DNA from 2 places in the Nonomuraea sp. NPDC050556 genome. Region 2 is predicted to be linked to the other one. Evidence: predicted binding sites of a transcription regulator. Region 2 holds the regulator's gene; the other holds the start of a gene.
What was found. The regulator HrcA, encoded in region 2, represses chaperone genes, less so after heat shock. The targets are predictions, from matches to a motif close to TTGGCACTCTCNNNNNGAGAGTGCCAA.
Positions count from the first base shown of each region.

Region 1 (10,110 bases), on a different contig from region 2:
ACGGCGTGTGGCTGAAGTGCGCGATGCGCAGGTCGGGCCGCTCGGCGCGGAGCATCGCCGGGGTGAGCGTCAGGTGGTAGTCCTGCACCATCACCCGCGCCCCGTGCCCCGCCTCCTCGGCCAGCGCCAGGGCGAAGGCGCCGTTGTAGTCGCGGTACGACTCCCACTCCCGCTTGAACCGCGTGCCGAAGTGCGGCGCGTTGGGGATGTCGTAGAGCAGGTGGTTGACGAACCAGAGCGTGGAGTTGGCCACCGCGTTGTAGGCCCGGTGGAAGGTGGCCGGCGGGATGTCGAGCATCCGCAGCGCACCCGTGTCGTAGCCCGAGCCGTCGAGCCGCCCGCCGGGCGCCTGCCGTACGGCGGAGCGGTCGCCGTCGGACAGGGCGGCACAGACCCACAGGACGCCCTCGTCCTTGGCCACGCCCGACAACCCGGAGACCAGGCCGCCACCGCCGCGTTTCATGGTCAGCACGCCGTCGTCGGAGACGGTGAAAGAGACGGGTCCCCTGTTGGAGGCCACCAGGACGCTGTGCATCTTTACTCCGCGGCTTTGTGGATGGTTAACCAAACATGACCCCCGACCATAGGATCCCGCTATGGCGCTAGATGAGCTAACCGAGGAACTTGCCGTCGCGGCCGCCGGTGGTGACCACCGCGCGCTGGGCGAGCTGCTGCGGCGGATCGAGCCGGACGTGATGCGGCACTGCAGCCGGATCCTGCCCTACACCCAGGATGCCGAGGAGGCGTGCCAGGACACCCTGCTCGCCGTGGCGCGCAACATCGGGCGCTTCGAGGGCAGGGCGCGCTTCAGCACCTGGCTGCACATCGTCACGGCCAACTGCGCGCGCACGACCTACCGGTCGCTGAAGCGGCGGGCGGCCGAGCAGACCTCCGAGGACCTGCCGATGCAGAAGCCGGACGTGCGCCGGGTGAGCGTGATCGCCGGTTCGCGGCTCGACCTGCTCGACGCGATGGAGTCGCTGGAGGCGGAGAAGCCCGACCTGGCCCAGGCGCTGGTGTTGCGCGACATCGTGCAACTCGACTACAACGAGGTGGCCGAGCAGCTCGGCATCCCGCTCGGCACCGCGAAGTCGCGCATCCACCAGGCGCGCAAGTACGTCCAGGCGGCGCTGGGCGAGGATTATCGGTGAGACCGTTCGTCTCACCCGGTGAGACGGCTGTGCCCTGTACGGAGAGTCCAGGGTAGAGTCGCGTCTACAACTGAATATGTGCGGACTTGCTCCGCACTGCTCATCCAGAGGGGTGGAGGGAACGGCCCTGCGAAGCCCCGGCAACCTCCCGGACTGATCTCGTGACGTGACGAGGCCGACCGGGACGAGGTGCCAATTCCGGTCTGTGGCCAGGGTGGTCGCAGACGAAGATGAGGGAAGGCCTCGCTTCATGTCGCTTGACTTCGGTCCTGCTGTAGCCCTCTCCTGCCGCGAGTGCGGCACCCGCTACGACCTCGGCCCCAGCTTCGCCTGCCTGGAGTGTTTCGGGCCACTCGAGGTGGCCTACGACTTCGGTACGGTGACCCGCTCGCAGATCGAGTCGGGCCCCGCCAACATCTGGCGTTACCGCTCGCTCCTCCCCGTTCCCGTCGACGTCGCGTCGAAGCGGAACATGAACCCCGGCTGGACGAAGCTCGTCAAGGCCGACAACCTGGGCAAGGAGCTCGGCTTCAAGTCCCTGCACGTCAAGGACGACTCGGGCAACCCCACCCACTCCTTCAAGGACCGCGTGGTCGCGATCGCCGTCGAGGCGGCGCGCAACTTCGGCTTCCACACCCTATCCTGCTCCTCCACCGGCAACCTGGCCGGCGCGGTCACCGCCGCCGCCGCCCGCGCCGGGCTCGACGCCTGCGTGTTCATCCCCGCCGACCTGGAGCAGGCGAAGATCGCGATGGCCCGGGTGTTCGGCGGCACGCTCGTCGGCATCGACGGCACCTACGACGAGGTCAACCGCTTCTGCTCGGAGCTGATCGGCGACCCGCTGGGTGACAAGTGGGGCTTCGTCAACGTCAACCTGCGCCCTTACTACGCGGAGGGATCCAAGACGCTGGCCTACGAGATCGCCGAGCAGCTCGGCTGGCGCCTGCCCGAGCAGATCATCGTCCCCGTGGCCTCAGGGTCGCAGCTGACGAAGATCGACAAGGGGTTCAAGGAGCTGATCGCGCTCGGGCTGGTCGAGGACGCGCCTTACAAGATCTTCGCGGCGCAGGCCCTGGGCTGCTCGCCGGTGTCGGCCGCCTACAAGGCGGGACACGACGTCGTCCAGCCGGTCAAGCCGGACACCATCGCCAAGTCGCTGGCGATCGGCAATCCCGCTGACGGGCCCTACGTGCTCGACATCGCCCGTCGTACCGGTGGGGCCGTGGAGGACGTCACCGACCCCGAGATCGTCGACGCGATCAGGCTGCTGGCCTCCACGGAGGGCATCTTCGCCGAGACGGCCGGCGGGGTCACCGTCGGAGTGCTGAAGAAGCTCGCCGAGACGGGCCAGATCGATCCCTCGCTGGAGACCGTGGTGCTCAACACCGGTGACGGCCTCAAGACGCTCGACGCCGTGGCCTCGACGGCCCGGCCCAGCGCAGTGATCAAGCCCTCGCTCGACGCGTTCCGCGCGGCTCTCTGACAACAACGAAAGGCGAGTTAACCATGAGTGTTTCTGTGCGGATTCCCACCATTCTGCGGACCTACACCGGCAGCAAGGCCGAGGTCGGCGGAGAGGGCGCGACGCTTCGCGACGTGCTTCAGAAGCTCGATGCCGACTATCCGGGGATCGGGGCGCGAATTCTGGATGAATCGGGCAAGATTCGCCGTTTTGTCAACGTTTATGTTGGTGAAGAGGATGTCCGTTTCGCGGAGGGTCTCGACACTGTCACTCCCGAAGGCGCACAGATCTCCATCATTCCGGCGGTGGCGGGCGGCTGAAGCCCCGCATCCCAGGCGCCCCCGGGCTTCCCGGTGGGCGCCTTACTTTTATATTCAACAAAAAATTGACTCTGTTGCCCTACGGCATGACGAAGGTATGGTCGAGGGCGGTTGTTCTGGCGTGATTTACCCATATGTCAGGGCGACCACGGATCTCGCGGGTGGAATGGGTGGGGTCCGGAGCCCAGTAAGAGGAGTCGGAAAGTGGCGCAGGGCACCGTCAAGTGGTTCAACGCGGACAAGGGCTATGGCTTCATCGCGGTAGACGGTGGTAAAGATGTGTTCGTCCATTACTCAGCGATCATGATGGATGGCTATCGGTCTCTCGAACAGGGCCAGCGGGTCGAGTTCGAGATCACCCAAGGACAGAAGGGGCCTCAGGCCGAGGCTGTCCGGGCGGTCTGAATCATGTAACGGGTATGCACCGGCAGCTCACGCGGCAACGCAGTCCGTGGGGATCTGCCACATCACCTTCGTCGACTCGAAAACGCCAGGGCCCTTCACGGGGCCCTGGCGTCCTCGTGCCTGAAGGTCTACTGGTAGGTGCCCGTCACCGGCGGGACGGCGCTGAACGGGCAACTCTTCTTCGGCTCGACCCCCGCGCAGGCGGCCATGCAGGGGTTGGAGTAGGTCTTGCCGTCGGTGCCGACGACGGGGTTGTACTCCTTGGTGCAGATGCACGGCTCTGATGCGTACGCAGGAGCGGTGAGCACGAAGAGGGCCAGCGCGAAACCGCCGAGTAGTCGTTTCATAGGGACATAGTGTAATCAAAAGGTCACCGTACGTATGAAGCGACGACCGGCTTCGGCTTGCACTCGACCAGGTAGAGTGCTAAACAGTTCGTTGGCACTCTCTGTCCGAGAGTGCCAGCACAATTGGATCGAGACGCTGGGACCTGCCGCACGGAGATGCAGGTCCAAGTGCACGACCTACATCGAGCAGGCCGTGCACAAATGCCGTCGCGGGCAACGTCTCGGTTCAACTTAAGCCACCCTGCATCTGGGAGGTCTAGCCTTATGGCAGCCAAGATGATCGCGTTTGACGAGGAAGCCCGGCGCGGTCTCGAGCGCGGTATGAACCAGCTCGCCGACGCCGTCAAGGTGACCCTCGGCCCCAAGGGCCGAAACGTCGTGCTGGAGAAGAAGTGGGGCGCCCCCACGATCACCAACGATGGTGTTTCCATCGCCAAGGAGATCGAGCTCGAGGACCCGTGGGAGAAGATCGGCGCCGAGCTGGTCAAGGAAGTCGCCAAGAAGACGGACGACGTCGCGGGTGACGGCACCACCACCGCCACCGTGCTCGCCCAGGCGCTGGTCCGCGAGGGCCTGCGCAACGTGGCAGCCGGCGCCAACCCGATGGCTCTGAAGAAGGGCATCGAGGCTGCCGTCGAGCGCGTCAGCGAGGAGCTCTCCAAGCTTGCCAAGGACGTGGAGACCAAGGCGCAGATCGCGTCGACCGCCTCCATTTCCGCCGGTGACACGCAGATCGGCGAGATGATCGCCGAGGCGATGGACAAGGTCGGCAAGGAAGGTGTCATCACCGTCGAGGAGAGCAACACCTTCGGCCTCGAGCTTGAGCTCACCGAGGGCATGCGCTTCGACAAGGGCCTGATCTCGATGTACTTCGTCACGGACTCCGACCGCATGGAGGCCGTTCTCGAAGACCCGTACATCCTGATCGTCAACAGCAAGGTCTCCGCCAACAAGGACCTGCTGCCGCTGCTCGACAAGGTCGTGCAGTCCGGCAAGCCGCTGCTGATCATCGCTGAGGACGTCGAGGGCGAGGCTCTCGCCACCCTGGTCGTCAACAAGATCCGCGGTCTGTTCCGCTCCGTCGCCGTCAAGGCGCCGGGCTTCGGCGACCGTCGCAAGGCCATGCTGGCCGACATCGCGATCCTGACCGGTGGTCAGGTCATCGCCGAGGAGGTCGGGCTCAAGCTGGAGACCGCCACCCTCGACCTGCTGGGCCGCGCCCGCAAGGTGGTCGTCACCAAGGACGAGACGACGATCGTCGACGGCGCCGGTGACGCCGACTCCATCTCCGGCCGGGTCAACGAGATCCGCGCCGAGATCGAGCGCACCGACTCCGACTACGACCGTGAGAAGCTCCAGGAGCGCCTCGCCAAGCTCGCCGGCGGCGTCGCCGTCATCAAGGCGGGCGCGGCCACCGAGGTCGAGCTCAAGGAGCGCAAGCACCGCATCGAGGACGCCGTTCGCAACGCGAAGGCGGCCGTCGAGGAGGGCATCGTCCCCGGCGGCGGCGTGGCGCTGCTGCAGGCCGGCACCAAGGCGTTCGACAAGCTCGAGCTCCTGGGTGACGAGGCCACCGGTGCGGCGATCGTGAAGAAGGCTCTCGAGGAGCCGCTGAAGCAGATCGCGATCAACGCCGGCCTCGAGGGCGGCGTCGTGGTGGAGAAGGTTCGCAACCTGACCCCAGGTGAGGGCCTCAACGCCGCCACGGGCGAGTACGTCAACATGTTCGAGGCCGGAATTCTCGACCCCGCCAAGGTGACGCGCTCCGCGCTGCAGAACGCCGCTTCCATCGCGGCGCTGTTCCTCACGACCGAGGCTGTCATCGCCGAGAAGCCGGAGAAGAACTCCCCGGCCCCGGGCGGCATGCCCGGCGGCGGCGACATGGACTTCTAAGTCCCGCCTGAACGAAGAAGAGGCGGCTCCCGGATCTTCCGGGGGCCGCCTCTCTCTGTTTCCATCCCTCCGTAAACCTTGGCCCTAGCCACCGCGCCCGTCCGGCGCCGCGGGCTAGCGTCCTCGGCGTGTCTCGACTACGGGTACGGCGGGCCGGGGTCCTCGCGTCGACGGTCCTGCTGCTGGCGGGAAGCGCCTCCTACGCGGAGGCCGGGCCCCTGCCGCCGGCGACCACGCAGGCCACGATCGAGGGGCTCCCGCGTGACTCCGCGCCCTTCGCCGTGACCACGGGCACGCTCATGCACCCGGACGCTCCCGTCCGGGTGCATACCGGCCCAGACGGGCCGGCCGTGGCCGTACTGCCGGACACCCAGCTCGGCAACCCGACCTGGGTCCCCGTGGTGGCCGAGTCGCCCGGGTGGATCCGCGTCCTGCTGCCGTCCAGGCCCAACCGGTCCACCGGATGGGTACGCAGGAGCGAGACGGGCCTGCGGTTCTCCCGCACCACCCACCTGATCACCGTGGACAGGAGCGAGCGGCGGCTCACCCTGCACAGGGACGGCAGGGTCGTGCGGCGCTGGCGGGTGGCCGTCGGCGCGCCGGGGACCCGCACCCCGGTCGGGCGCACGTTCGTCCTGGCCTCGCTGGACGCGAGAGGCCGGCTGGTCCTGCCGACGGGGACGCATTCCGAGAGCCTGGACACCTACGGCGGCGGCCCAGGCACGGTCGCGCTGCACGGATGGCCCAGGCGCTCGGCGTTCGGCAGGGCGGTCAGTCACGGATGCGTGCGGGTGCCGTCCTCGGCGCTGCGCGCACTGGCGAAGGTGCCGCTCGGCACCCTCGTGCTCATCACGTACTAGTTTCTGGGGGAAATGCAATGCGGATGAAGACTCTGATGGTGACCGCCATGACGACGGGCATGGCGTTGGGCATCTGGACTCCGGCGAGCGCGGCGAACGACCCGGCCAGCGCGTTCGGCCTGGCGGCCAGCGGGCCGGTGGCGATCCCGGCGCTGCCGTCCGTCACCTCGGCTGACGGCGGCACCTCGCGGCTGAACCTCGTGACCCACTCGACGGAGAAGCTGGTCAAGGCCAGCGTGCTCAAGGTGGTGGCCAAGGAGGGGCGGGCCAGGTCGAGCGCGGCCGGTGTGGACGCGCTCGACTCGGCGATCACCGCGGACGCGGTCGCCGCCCGCTGCTCGCGCGGCGCGGGCTCCACCAAGGTGGCCGGGATGACCGTCGGCGGCACCGCGATCGACCTGACCCCGGCTGCCAACACGACCGTCCCGCTGCGGGTGGCCGGGCTGGGCACGGCGTCGGTGACGCTCAACAAGCAGGTACGGCACGCGGACGGCAGCCTGACGGTCACCGGGCTGGCTCTGGCGATCCCGCTCGGCGGCGGCAGGAGCGAGTCGATCAACCTGGCCTCCGTGACCTGTGGCGGCCGTCAGGCGCCGCGCGCCCGCACGGAGACGACGACGGTCACCGAGGCCGTCGCGCCGAAGGACTCCATCCTGGACAAGGTGGCCGACCTGCCCAAGGCGGAGATCCCGGTCCCCGCGAACGTCAAGCTGCCCGTCGCGGGCTGACCGGGGCGTTCCTCTGAGAACCCCTCACCCGTGTTAAGAGGTGAGGGGTTTGACCCAGCGGCCCCACTGGGGCTGCCTGGCGTAGCCGGCCGCGTCCCACGCGTGGTGGGCCAGGGTGTTGTCGTCGAGCACCATGGCGTCGGCGCGGAAGGCGCCGAACGTGGCGAAGCGGGCTTCGGCGGCCGCGATGAGGCGGCCGCCGATCCCCTTGCGCCGGTGCCCGGGATGGACGGCCAGGCGGTAGAGGTGCGCGCGCCACCCGTCCCACCCGGCGATGAGCGTGCCGACGACCTCGCCGTCGAGCTCGGCGACCAGGAGGGCCTCCGGGTCGCGGTCGAGCAGGGCGAGCACCTTGTCGGGGGAGTCGTGGCGGTCGGTGCCCTCGGCGGCCTCGACCCAGAACTTCATGATCGCCGGGATCTCGTCCGCGGCGGCGAAACGGATCTTCATGCCTGGCCCAGCTGCGCGGGCAGCGGCTTCTCGTGCAACACGGTAAGCGAGGTTACCGCTCGGGTCAGGACGACGTAGAGCCTGGCCAGGCCGCGCGGCTCCGCCTCGACGATGTCCGCGGGCTCCACGACGATCACGTGGTCGTACTCCAGACCCTTGGCCAGCGTCGCCGGGATGACCAGCACGCGGTGCTCCTCGGTGGAGTCAGGCCCGAGTACGGCGTGGCCGACGCCGTCGAGCGCCGAGGACACCGTACTCACCAGCGCGTCGGGAACGATCACGCCGATCGACCCCTCGCGGCTCAGCGCGTCCCGCACGGCGTCGGCCACCTGGCCGCCCTGCCGTACCGACAGAGAGCCCAGGCCGGGGCGGAGGGACTGCGGCGGCGCGAGGCCGGGCGCGACGGACGGAAGCAGCTGGGCCGCGTAGTCGAGCACCTCGCGCGGCACGCGGAAGCCGAGCGTCAGCTCGGTGACCTCGCCCGCGTCCTGTCCCAGATGCTTGAGCACCGACTCCCACGACGTGGTCGACCACGGCGTGGTGCCCTGGGCGAGGTCGCCGAGGACGGTGGCCGAGCCGGTACGGCAACGCCGTCCCAGAGCGCGCAGCTGCATCTCCGACAGGTCCTGCGCCTCGTCCACCACGAGGTGGCCCATCGAGGGCGTGCGCTCGATCAGGTCGTCGAGCTCGTCGAGCAGCGCCGCGTCGGCAGCCGACCACTTGGCGGACTTCCACCCCCGGTAGGGCTTCTTCCAGAGCAGCATCTCCTGCTCCTCGGCCGACAGGTCCGACTTGGCCGCCTTGGCGAGGAACTCGGCGTCGGACAGCAGCCGGAACAGCACCTGCTGTGCGGTCAGCTTCGGCCACACCGACTCGACGAGGTCCTTGACCGGCTTGGAGCGGGCCACGGCGTCCTGCACCCGGTCGTCGGGGGAGTCGCCGCGCTGCTCCATGCGGACCAGCACCTGGTGCGCCAGCCGCTGCGCCAGCGCGGCCCGCCCGGGGCCGTAGCGGGTCGTGCCGCGCAGCGAGGCGACGATCTCGCGCACCTCGTAGTCGGCGACGCGGAAGCGGTGCACGCCCCTGGTGTACATCAGCCCCTCTTCGGGCTTCACGATGTGCTGCCACAGCGCCCGCTCCAGGACTGCGGCCATCCTGGCGTCGCCCTTCACGGCGGCCACGGCCGGGTCCTCGGGCGCGTCGAAGGCGCCGAGCAGGTCGGCCACGGTCGTCTGGTCGACCTTGACCTCGCCCAGCGCGGGCAGCACGGAGGAGATGTAGGAGAGGAACGCGCGGTTCGGCCCGACGATCATCACACCGGCGCGGGCGAGCCGCTCGCGGTGGGTGAACAGCAGGTAGGCGGCGCGGTGCAGGCCGACGGCCGTCTTGCCGGTGCCGGGGGCGCCCTGGACGCAGACGGTCTGGGTGAGGGCGGCGCGGACGATCTCGTCCTGGTCCGGCTGGATGGTGGCCACGATGTCGCGCATCGGGCCGGTGCGCGGCCGCTCGATCTCCTCGGTCAGGATCTTCGAGGGACCGAGGTCGGCGCCCTGGTCGAGCGGCTCGTCCTCGAAGGCGGTCAGCTTGCCGCCGTGGTAGCCGAACCTGCGGCGCAGCGCGACGCCCATCGGGTCGGACGGGCTGGCCTGGTAGAAGGCGCGGGAGACCGGGGCGCGCCAGTCGATGACGAGCGGCTTGCTGCCGCCGTCGTGCACGTGGCGGCGGCCGACGTAGATGGTGGTCGGGAGGTCGTCGTCGGCGTCGCGCTCGAGGCGGCCGAAGAAGAGCGGGGTGTCGGGGTGGTCGGCGAGGGCAGCCACCCGCTGGTCGAGCAGCGACTGGAGGATCTGCTGGGAGACCCAGTCGCCCGCCGCGTCCGAGGAGAGGGACTGGGCGTGCTCGCGCATGGCTTGCAGGGCGGCTCTGGACTGGGCCAGGTGGGCCTGTTCCGCGGCGAGGACGTCGATGGGTATGTCGGGGGCGAGCTGGTGTCCGGGCATGCGAAATCCCTCGATCTAAGGCAGCGAAGCCGACCAGCTTAGCCGCGACCTGGGAAGGCTTCCAAAACATTTATCGGGGGTAGAGGGGGACTGTGCGGCTGAGCATCTCCCCGGTCATCCCCACTGTCGCGAGCTTCCTTCTTGCCGCGTTGTGGGGGTTGTCGGTGTTCGCCGGGTGGGGGCTGGAGGCGTTCTGCGCGGACGGGGAGCTTCGGGGCGCTTGCGAGGATCGCTTGGGGGCTGTTTCTACGTTTTCGGGGTTGTTTGCGGTTTTGGCTGCGTGTTGTACGGCTGCCGCCTGGGTTGTTCCGGCTGCGCGACGGGATGCGGTGGCGTTCAATCGGTTCATGGGGGTTGGGGTCGCGTCATGGATCGTCGCTGAGGGCGTCTTGTTCGTGGGCGGGTTGCTTGTGGGGTGAACCCATACAAAATCCCGAAATATCCGGGCATGTCCGGTGGATTTGACGGATCATTGGGGTATGTCGCTGCACGTG
Region 1 is NZ_JBITGU010000006.1:705,859-715,968, reverse strand. Features, by position in the region: gene ACIBG8_RS50095 (trehalose-6-phosphate synthase) at 1-535, opposite strand, end outside; gene ACIBG8_RS50090 (RNA polymerase sigma factor) at 597-1,151, shown strand; SAM riboswitch class I at 1,249-1,388, shown strand; gene thrC (threonine synthase) at 1,402-2,634, shown strand; gene ACIBG8_RS50080 (MoaD/ThiS family protein) at 2,658-2,933, shown strand; gene ACIBG8_RS50075 (cold-shock protein) at 3,138-3,338, shown strand; gene ACIBG8_RS50070 (Kazal-type serine protease inhibitor family protein) at 3,467-3,685, opposite strand; gene groL (chaperonin GroEL) at 3,950-5,578, shown strand; gene ACIBG8_RS50060 (L,D-transpeptidase) at 5,707-6,438, shown strand; gene ACIBG8_RS50055 (choice-of-anchor P family protein) at 6,462-7,166, shown strand; gene ACIBG8_RS50050 (GNAT family N-acetyltransferase) at 7,200-7,616, opposite strand; gene ACIBG8_RS50045 (HelD family protein) at 7,613-9,616, opposite strand.
Region 1: groL (chaperonin GroEL) is a predicted target of HrcA. The motif match lies at 3,777-3,803, and genes of this name have one in related genera.

Region 2 (10,110 bases):
TTCGCCTGTGTGCGGGATGGCGGGGCTGATCTGCGGGATTCGTTTAGCTCGGACATGGGCAGGCCTTCTGGCCTGATGCCTCCCGGTCTCGGGTGTGGTGTCTCTGGGCCTCCATCGTAGCCGGGACCAGCCAGAAGGGGCCCGTCAATATCACCCGGGCGGCCAGGTCAGGCTACGCCCGCCGAGAACATGGGCGTGCACGTGGAAGACCGTCTGGCCGGCGTCGGGGCCGGTGTTGAACACGACCCGGTAGCCGGAGTCGGCCACGCCGTCGAGCTCGGCGACGGTGTGGGCGGTCTTGAGCACCTCGTCGGCGAGGCCGCCGTCGGCCTCGGCGAGGGCACGCGCGTTGGCGTGGTGCTCGCGCGGGACCACCAGCACGTGGGTGGGCGCCTGGGGGTTGATGTCGCGGAAGGCGAGCGTGCTGTCGTTCTCGTAGACGATCGTGGCCGGGATCTCCTTGGCCACGATCTTGCAGAAGAGGCAGTCCGTCACCCGCCCACCCTATCGACCACCCGACCCACCCGGTTGCCCACCTCGCAGGGCGCTCCCGCCGCCCGGTGCGAGGTCTTTTCAGGAACCTTCCTCAAGGGCGCACGCCGCCCCTGAGAGCGCACGCCGTACAGGGCTGGGCTCCTTCAAAAGAGCGCCCGCCCTCCTGAGAGCGCAGGTCCTCTTGCGAGTGCACGCCTCACAGGGCGAGGCTCCTTTAGAAGAACGCCCGCCCTCCTGAAGACGCGCGCCGCTGCGGAGGGCGCGCGCCGTACGGGGCTGGGCTTCTTCTGGAGCACGCTCTGAAGGCGGCGCGGGGCTCACGGGAGCTCGTTGCCAATCGGTAATCCACGCCACCGTGCGTAGAAAGATCCCTGCGGGTTAGGGTGTGTGTGCGACACTTCAGCCGATAATTACGTCGATTCAGGGTCGGGCGAGGCCACCTGGCGAGGATACGACTGGGTCATGCCCCCTAAGGAACCGGAAGAGCGTAAACCCTCTGGGAGGGCTCAGCGTCCTACTGATGTGACCACCGAAACCCTTCTGGCCGACAGGTCGTTGGGGGCGGTGCAGGTCGGGTGGGACGCCGATATGGCTGTGACTGCGCTCTACAGTGCGCACTTTCGGTCATTGGTACGTCTCGCTGTGTTGCTAGTTCGCGATATAGCAACAGCGGAGGAAGTCGTGCAGGATGCGTTCGTCGCCATCCATGGCGCCTGGCGCAGATTACGCGACCCCGACAAAGCACTCGCCTACCTGCGGCAATCTGTCGTCAACCGGTCCCGTTCCGTGCTGCGTCACCGCGCGGTCGTCGAGAAGTACGCACCCAAGGGCCTGCCCGACGCCCCGAGCGCCGAAAACGGCGCGATCGGCGAACTTGAACGTTCTGCCGTGATCGAGGCGCTAAGGTCCCTGCCAGCGCGACAGAGAGAGGCGCTTGTCCTTCGCTATTACGGTGATCTGTCGGAAGCGGAGATCGCCCACGCGATGGGCATCAGCAAGGGCGCGGTCAAGAGCCACACCGCACGTGGCATGGCCGCACTGCGATCTGTCCTGGAGAAGATGTCATGACCCTGTCCCCCGACGAGCACGGCGACATCCTGCGCCGTGTGCTCCGCGCGGAGGCGGACGCGGTCGTGCCTTCTCCCGAAGGCCTGGAGATCATCCGCGCGCGGATCGACCGCCGGGGCGTCCGCAACCTGTTCTGGTGGCGTGCGGGCGCGGCCGCGGCGAGCGCCGTCCTGGTGGCGGGCACGATCGTCATGATCGTTCCCGAGCTGCGCGAGAACGTGGTCCCCACCGAGATCCTGGGCCACACCGAGTCCGCCACCCCGCCGCCGAACAAGTCGTCCACCAGCAGGCCCCAGACGCCCAAGAACACCCAGCGGGGCCAGTCCCCGCCGGTGATGGTGGTCACGCCGGACTCGACGCCCCCGCTGCCCGCGGAGACCGCCGAGTCCACCAAGAAGCCCGCTCCCACCCCGACGCCGACCTCCACCCCGTGCCCGACGGCCGCCGAGGAGCCGGCGACCGAGGACTGCCCGGGAGAAACACCGACGCCGACCCCGTCGGCGACCCCCACGGACGAGCCGACCCCGACGTGCCCCGCCGAGGAGTGCCCGCCTGAGGACCCGGCTCCCTCGGTGACCGACGCGACCCCCATCAGCCCCAACGGAGGCTGATCACCAACGCCCGGTGCGGGCCATGACCACGGCCGCCGCCGCCACCCCGGCGGTCGAGGTCCGCAGCACCGTGGGCCCGAGCAGGGCGGGTACGGCTTTCGCCGCCGTGAACGCGTCGATCTCCTCGCGCGAGATCCCCCCTTCAGGCCCCACCACGAGCACGACGTCACCGGCCGCGGGCAGCGCGAGGGACGCCAGCCCGGACGCGGCCTCCTCGTGCAGCACCACCCCCAGCGCCGCCTCCCCCAGCAACGACGCCACCTGCCCGGTGGACATCAGCGGCGGCACGGACGGCAGGTGGAACCGCCTGGCCTGCTTGCCCGCCTCCCGTGCCGTGGACCGCCACCGCGCCAGGGCCTTGTCCGCCCGGTCGCCCTTCCACTGCGTCACGCACCGCGCGGCCGCCCAGGGCACGATCACGTCGACCCCGGCCTCGGTCATCATCTCGACGGCCAGTTCTCCCCGGTCCCCCTTGGGCAGCCCCTGCACGACGACCAGCCGCACCGCCGGCGGCTCCACGACGTAGCGCCGCGAGACCGACAGCCGCAGCGAGTCCTTCAGCGCCTCCAGCACCTCGCACTCGGCGACGGCCCCCGCCCCGTCGGTCAGGTCGAGCCGCTCCCCCACCCGCATCCGGCGCACGGCTGCCGCGTGCCGCCCCTCGGGACCGTCCAGGACGATCTCCCCGGAAACCCCCAGGTCACTGGCCAGAAATACCGGCACCGTCACAGGTTCTCACCTCTCAGTAATATCCGGATTCTTACAATCGGTAGCCAAATGAACACGCAAGCAATACCGTAAACGCTCTCCGACGTCACTCTATGAGGGGCTGCCGATGCCCAGAATGAGCGCACGCCACCGCAGACGCCTCCACTGGCCGCAGTCGATCAGGGCGAGGCTGAGCGTGATCCTCGCCATCCCGACGATCCTGCTGATCAGCGTCGCAGGCGCGGGCGTGGCCGCGCAGATCAACGCCAGGACCGACGCCGACGCCACCGCGCGCCACGTCGACCTCGTGCTGGCCAGCCAGGAGCTGGTCCACTCGCTGCAGCGCGAGCGCGGGCTGACCGTCGGCCTGCTCGGCGGCGAGGCGCGCTTCCGCACCGACCTCGACGGTCAGCGCGCCACCACGGACAAGGCGCGGACGGCGCTGAACCCGCTGCTGGCCGACCAGACCGTGCCAGGCGTGGGCGAGGTGCGCACCGCGCTGGAGCGCCTGTCCTCGCTCGCCTCGCTGCGCGCGGCGGCCGATGCCAGGGCCACCACCAAGCAGGAGGCCTTCGGCTTCTTCACCACCACGATCGGCGCGATCATCGACGCGTCGTTCAGCGTGGACGTGGGCAGGAGCGACCCCGGCCTGGTGCGCGGGCTGCAGGCGCTGGAGGCGCTCAGCCGCGCCAAGGAGTCCACCGGCCAGGAGCGCGCCACGGTCAACGGCGCCTTCGCCGCCGGTTCGTTCACCTCCGAGGAGTACGTCCGGTTCCTGGAGATCCGCGCCGCCAAGATCGACGCCTTCGACCGGTTCAACCGCCTGGGTACGCAGAAGCAGACCGGCGCGCTGAGCCTCGCCCAGCAGGGCCACCCGGCCACCACGACCGCCTCGATGGAGCTGCGCGCCGTGGCAGGTTCCGCGGGACAGCGCCTGAACGTCAGCCCGCGCGCCTGGTACACGGCGATCACCGCCTACATCGACGCACTGCGCGACGTGCAGCGCGCCACCGGCGACGACGTCAGGGCGCTGGCCGTGGACAACAGGGAACGCGACACGCAGCGCCTGGTCGCGCTGGTCATCATCGTGGTCACCCTGCTGCTCGGCGCGGTCCTGCTGGCCATCGTGACCTCGCGGGCCATCCTGCGCCCGCTGCGCCAGCTGACCGGCGAGGCCAACGACGTGGCCGAGCGCGGGCTGCCCGAGGCGGTGGCGCGCATCCAGGCGGCCCCCGACGGGGAGGAGCCGGAGCGGCTGGGCTTCGACTCGCCGCTGACCGCGCGCGACGACGAGTTCGCCGAGGTGGCCGGCGCCCTGCAGAACGTGCACGAGACCGCGGTACGGCTGGCCGCTGAGCAGGCCGTGCTCCGCAGGAACACCGCGGAGTCGCTCGCCAACCTCGGCAGGCGCAACCAGAACCTCGTGCGCCGCCAGCTCGGCTTCATCACCGCGCTGGAGCGCGACGAGTCCGATCCCAACGCGCTGGCCAACCTCTTCGAGCTCGACCACCTGGCCACCCGCATGCGCAGGAACGCCGAGAGCCTCCTGGTCCTGGTCGGCGAGCGCAGCCCGCGCCGCTCGTCCGAGCCGGTCGCCGTGGGCGACGTGCTGCGCTCGGCGCTGGCCGAGGTGGAGGACTACCGGCGCGTGGTGCTGCGCAGGGTCGACGACGCGATGATCAGGGGCCCCGTCGTCGCCGAGGTGGCACACCTCGTGGCCGAGCTGGTGGAGAACGCGCTGGTGTTCTCCCCGCCCGACCAGAGCGTGGAGATCCAGGCCAGGATGGACGGCGGCGAGTACCACGTCGCCATCGTCGACCAGGGCCTGGGCATGACCGTGGAGGAGCTCGGCACGGCCAACGCCAGGCTGCGCGGCGAGCAGAGCTTCCTGGTGGCGCCGACGCGCTACCTGGGCCATTACGTGGTCGGCCGGCTGGCAGAACGCCTCGGGGTGCGGGTGTGGCTGCACGAGTCGCCGCTCAACGGCATCACCGCCCGGGTGGTGCTGCCCGCCGAGCTGCTGGTGCGCGAAGCCGTACCGGCCAAGGAGCCTGAACAGGAGCGGGTCCTCGTGTCCGTCACCCCAGTACCAGCGCCGGCGCCCCCGCCGGAACCCGAACCGGAACCCGAAGCGGCGCAGGGGACCACGGCCAACGGCCTGGTGCGGCGCGTGCCGCGCACGCGCACCCACCGCCGCGCCGACGAGCCCGTCTACGCGGCCCTGGTGAGCGAGACGGTCCCGGAACGGTCGCCGGAACGGGTCAGGACGATGCTCGACTCTTTCCGGTCAGGGGTGCGTGAAGGGGAGGAAGGCCGATGAACGGCACCACGGAGACGCAGAACTTCAACTGGCTGCTGGCCAACTTCGTCAGGGGCACCGACGGCGTCTCCGACGCGGTGGCCGTCTCCTCCGACGGGCTGCTCATGGCCATGTCGGACGGCCTGACCAGGGAGGGCGGCGAGCAGCTCGCGGCCATCGTGTCCGGGCTGGCCAGCCTGTCGAAGAGCGCGGCGCGCAAGTACGGCTTCGACGGGCTGCGGCTCGTCATGGTCGAGATGAACAAGGGCTTCCTGCTGGTATCGGTCATCTCCGACGGCAGCTGCCTGGGCGTGCTGGCCACGGGCAGCTGCGACCTGGGCCTGGTGGGGCACGAGATGGCGGTGCTCTGCGACCGGGCGGGCGACCTGCTCACGCCGCAGATGATCGCCTCGCTGAAGAGCGCGCTGCCATGCTGAACGATCCCGACCACCGGCTGCCCGACCCGCGCATGATCAACGTGCGTTACGAGCAGCCGGCCAGGTGGCCGGGCGCGCAGGAGCGCCAGCCGGAGATCGTCGAGTCGGACGGGGACGTGCTGCGCCCCTTCATCATCACCGGCGGCCGCACCAGGCCGGTCGACGACCGGCTGCGCATGGAGACCCTGGTGACCGCGGCGCCCGCCGCCCTGGTGGCGCCGCTCGGCTTCGAGCGCGGGCAGATCGTGCGCCTGTGCCAGCGGCCCCTGTCGGTGGCCGAGGTGTCCGCCGCGCTGAAGGTGCCGATCGGCGTGGCCCGCGTGCTCATCGCCGACCTGGTGTCCGAGCGCCTGCTGGTGCCGCACGCCCACGTGACCCTTGGCGAGGTTCCCTCGCGTGACCTGCTGGAAAGGATCCGTGACGGTGTCCGTTCACTCTGACGTCAGCACACTCTCCGCGAAGATCGTCGTCGCGGGCGGCTTCGGCGTCGGCAAGACCACGTTCGTCGGGTCGATCTCCGAGATCGAGCCGCTGACCACCGAGGCGGCCATGACCGAGGTGGCCGCCGACGTCGACGACCTGTTCGGGGTGGAGGAGAAGACCACGACCACGGTCGCCTTCGACTTCGGGCGGGTCACCCTCAAGGGCGACATCGTCCTCTACCTGTTCGGCACGCCGGGGCAGGAGCGGTTCGCCTTCCTGTGGGACGACCTGGTCGACGGCGCGCTGGGCGCGATCGTGCTGGTCGACACGCGCAGGATCGACCACTGCTACCCGGCGATCGACTACTTCGAGGAGCGGCAGATGGCGTTCACCGTGGCGGTGAACACCTTCGAGGGCGCCGCGCGGTTCGACCTGGCCGAGGTGCGCGACGCCCTGGGCGTCGGCGACGCCGTACCGTTCGTCGAGTGCGACGCCCGGGACAGGGAGTCCGTCAAGGAGGCCATCGTGGTCCTCCTCGACGACATCATCGCCCGTTGAACGCGTCTCTCAGCCGGGAGAAGAAGCCCTGCTGACCCGGGGCGAACTTGCCCGGCGGGCGCTCCTCGCCCCGTAGCTTGGCCAGCTCGCGCAGGAGCTCCTCCTGCGCGGGCTCCAGCTTGTTCGGCGTCTCCACGTTCACGTGGATGAGCAGGTCGCCGCGCCCCGACTCGTTGAGCCGCTGCACGCCGCGCCCGAACATCGAGATGACCTGGCCGGACTGGGTGCCCGGCCGTACGTCGATCTCCTCGGCGCCGTCGAGCGTCTCCACGGTCAGGATCGTGCCCAGCGCGGCAGCCGTCATCGGGATCTGCACGGTGCAGTGCAGGTCGTCGCCGCGGCGCTCGAAGATCTCGTGCGGACGCTCGACGATCTCCAGGAACAGGTCTCCGGGCGGGCCACCGCCGGGACCGACCTCGCCCTCGCCGGCGAGCTGGATGTGCGTGCCGTCCTCGACGCCGGCCGGGATGCGGACCTTGATCGTACGGCGGGTCCGCACGCGGCCGTCGCCCGAGCACTCCTGGCAGGGGTGGCGGATGATCGAGCCGAAGCCGCCGCACTGCGGGCAGGGCCGCGAGGTCATGACCTGGCCCAGGAAGGACCTGGTGACCTGGGAGATCTCGCCGCGCCCGCTGCACATGTCACAGGTGTCGGGGTGCGTGCCCGGCGCGGTGCCCGCGCCGGAGCAGACCTCGCATAGGACGGCCGTGTCGACGACCAGCTCGCGGGTGGTGCCGAACGCGGTTTCCTTCAGGTCCAGCTCGACTCTGATCGTCGCGTTGCGTCCCCTGCGGGCGCGGGAGCGAGGGCCGCGCTGGCCACCACCCGCCGCGCCGAAGAAGGCGTCCATGATGTCGCTGAACGGGAAGCCCGCTCCGAAGCCGCCGGCCCCCGCGCCGGCGCCCGCGCCGCCGAAGGGGTCGGCGCCCAGGTCGTACATCTGGCGCTTGTTGGGGTCGGACAGCACCTCGTAGGCCTGCGTGATCTCCTTGAACCGCTCCTGAGTCGCGGGATCGGGGTTCACGTCCGGGTGCAGCTCGCGAGCCAGCCTGCGGTAGGCCTTCTTGATCTCGTCCTGACTGGCGTCACGGCGTACCCCGAGGGTGCCGTAGTAGTCGTTTGCCACTTATCGACCTCTTAAGAAGCAGCCAGGATCTGGCTGACGTAGCGTGCCACTGCGCGCACGGCGCCCATCGTTACGGGATAGTCCATCCGCGTCGGACCCAGCACGCCCAAACGGGCCAATTGCTTGTCGCCAGAACCGTATCCGGTCGCGACGATGGACGTACCACGGAGTCCGCTATACGGGTTTTCCGAGCCGATCCGCACGGTGAGCGCGGACGGCGTGTCTGTTCCAGTCTCACCGAGCAGCCGCATGAGCACGACCTGCTCCTCCAGCGCTTCGAGCACGTCGCGCAGCCCGCTGCTGAAGTCGGCTCCCGCCAGGTTGGCCGCGCCGGCGAACACGATCTTCTCGTCGTGCCGCTCGACCAGCGTCTCCAGCAGCACCGACAGGATCGTGGCCGCGGCGGGCCGGTCCTCCACGGGCAGCCGTCCCGGCAGGTCGGCCACCAGGTCGGGGACGTTGACCAGCCCGCACCCGTCCAGGCAGGCGTTCAGCACGGCGCGCAGGTGCGCGACGCGCGAGTCCTCTATGCCTTCAGGCAGTTCGATGACCCGCTGCTCCACCCGGCCCGTGTTGGTGATCAGCACGAGCATCACGCGGCGGTCGGTCAGCGGGACCAGCTCGACGTGGCGCACGGTGGAGTGCGACAGCGTCGGATACTGCACCACGGCCACCTGCCTGGTCAGCTGCGCGAGCAGCCGGACCGTGCGGGTGACGACGTCGTCCAGGTCGACCGCGCCGGCCAGGAACGTCTCGATGGCCCGCCGCTCAGCCCCGGACAGCGGCTTGACCTGGGAAAGCCTGTCCACGAAGAGCCGGTAGCCCTTGTCCGTCGGCACCCGGCCCGCGCTGGTGTGGGGCTGGGTGATGTACCCCTGCTCCTCCAGCGAGGCCATGTCGTTCCTGACCGTCGCGGGAGAGACGTTGAGGTTGTGCCGCTCGGCCAGCGCCTTGGAGCCCACCGGTTCGTTGGTGGACACGTAGTCTTCGACGATGGCGCGGAGCACCGCGAGTTTCCGATCATCGAGCACGTGCTCACCTCCCTTTCAGGGAAACGCCAGGTCTAGCACTCTGTGTTCCCGAGTGCCAAGTGTACGGCTCTCGCCCGCAAGGTGCGATAAAGCGTCCTGACAGGGAAACGCAACCGGTCGATCGCAGACTGCGCTCATGACCTACGGTCCCCCCCATCCTTACGGGCCGCACTACGGCCCGCCGCCCGTTTTCACGCCGGTTCCGCCGATCAAGCCGAGCGTCGGCTGGATCGTCGGCGCCTGGGTCGCCGCCGTGCTGATCGGCGCGGGCGCGTTCGTCTTCGGGCTGATCGGCGTGTTCACCACCACGGCCACCAGCCTGCTCGGGTCCGCGCCCACCTCGACGTTCTCCAGCGGGCAGACCGTGACGGTCACCCTCGACCCGGCCGACGGGCCCGGCATCTACGCGGACGCCTTCCCGATGGAGACCGCGTGCACGGTCAAGGGCGGCACCGCCAGCCCGGTCGCGTCGGGCAGCCAGATCGCCGCGGGCAACGGGACGTTCTGGATGCGGGAGTTCACCCTCAAGGTGCCGGTGAAGGGCGACTACCAGGTGACGTGCACGGCCGACGACTACACGGGCCGGTTCGGCGTCTCCCGGGACAGCGCTGCCGACGCCAGGGAGGCCTCGGCGGCCAACGGCTTCTACAAGGCCGTGATGCTGGGCGTGCCGGTCGGGCTGCTGGTCGCGGCCGGCGTGGTGAACGTGCTCGTGGTGGTGCGCCGGGGGCAGAACCGCAGGGCGATGGGACGATGATCCGCAATTCACCTGCTAGCGGGCTACAAGCCCAAGGGCCCACACTTCTTGACATGACCGTCGAACCACCACCGGGCGACCCGACCCGGCGCGTCAACCCTGACGAGCGCCCGCCGTACGGGCAGCCTCCGCAATACGGACCTCCGCAGCAGTACGGCCCGCCGCCCCAGCAGCCGCCACCGCCGCCTTACGGCCAGCCCCAGCCCTACGGTCAGCCGCCCTCAGGCCCCTACGGCCAGCCGCCCTCAGGCCCCTACGGGCAGCAGCCTCCTTACGGCCAGCAGCCGCCGCAATACGGTCAGCCTCCCTACGGCCAGCCGCCCCAGTTCGCCCAGCCCCCCTACGGCCAGCCGCAGCAGAAGGTCAAGCCGGGCCTGTGGTGGATCGCCGTCGGCTGGGGCGTGGCCATCGTGAGCGTGATCGTCGGGGTCGTCGTCTTCGGCGGCGGGGTCATCAGCAGCGCCGCCAGCGCGGCCCCCAGCAGGACCTTCGCCCCAGGCGAGGCGGTCACCGTCAGCCTCGACCCGGCCGAGCACCCGGCGCTGTACCTGTCCAAGGGGCAGGCCGTGCACTACAAGTGCCAGTTCGCCACGGAAG
Region 2 is NZ_JBITGU010000008.1:1,906-12,015, reverse strand. Features, by position in the region: gene ACIBG8_RS52240 (PhoH family protein) at 1-56, opposite strand, end outside; gene ACIBG8_RS52235 (histidine triad nucleotide-binding protein) at 151-495, opposite strand; gene ACIBG8_RS52230 (SigE family RNA polymerase sigma factor) at 1,084-1,563, shown strand; gene ACIBG8_RS52225 (hypothetical protein) at 1,560-2,174, shown strand; gene ACIBG8_RS52220 (16S rRNA (uracil(1498)-N(3))-methyltransferase) at 2,175-2,903, opposite strand; gene ACIBG8_RS52215 (nitrate- and nitrite sensing domain-containing protein) at 3,019-5,202, shown strand; gene ACIBG8_RS52210 (roadblock/LC7 domain-containing protein) at 5,199-5,618, shown strand; gene ACIBG8_RS52205 (DUF742 domain-containing protein) at 5,612-6,058, shown strand; gene ACIBG8_RS52200 (GTP-binding protein) at 6,042-6,599, shown strand; gene dnaJ (molecular chaperone DnaJ) at 6,586-7,725, opposite strand; gene hrcA (heat-inducible transcriptional repressor HrcA) at 7,737-8,756, opposite strand; gene ACIBG8_RS52185 (hypothetical protein) at 8,893-9,513, shown strand; gene ACIBG8_RS52180 (hypothetical protein) at 9,567-10,110, shown strand, end outside.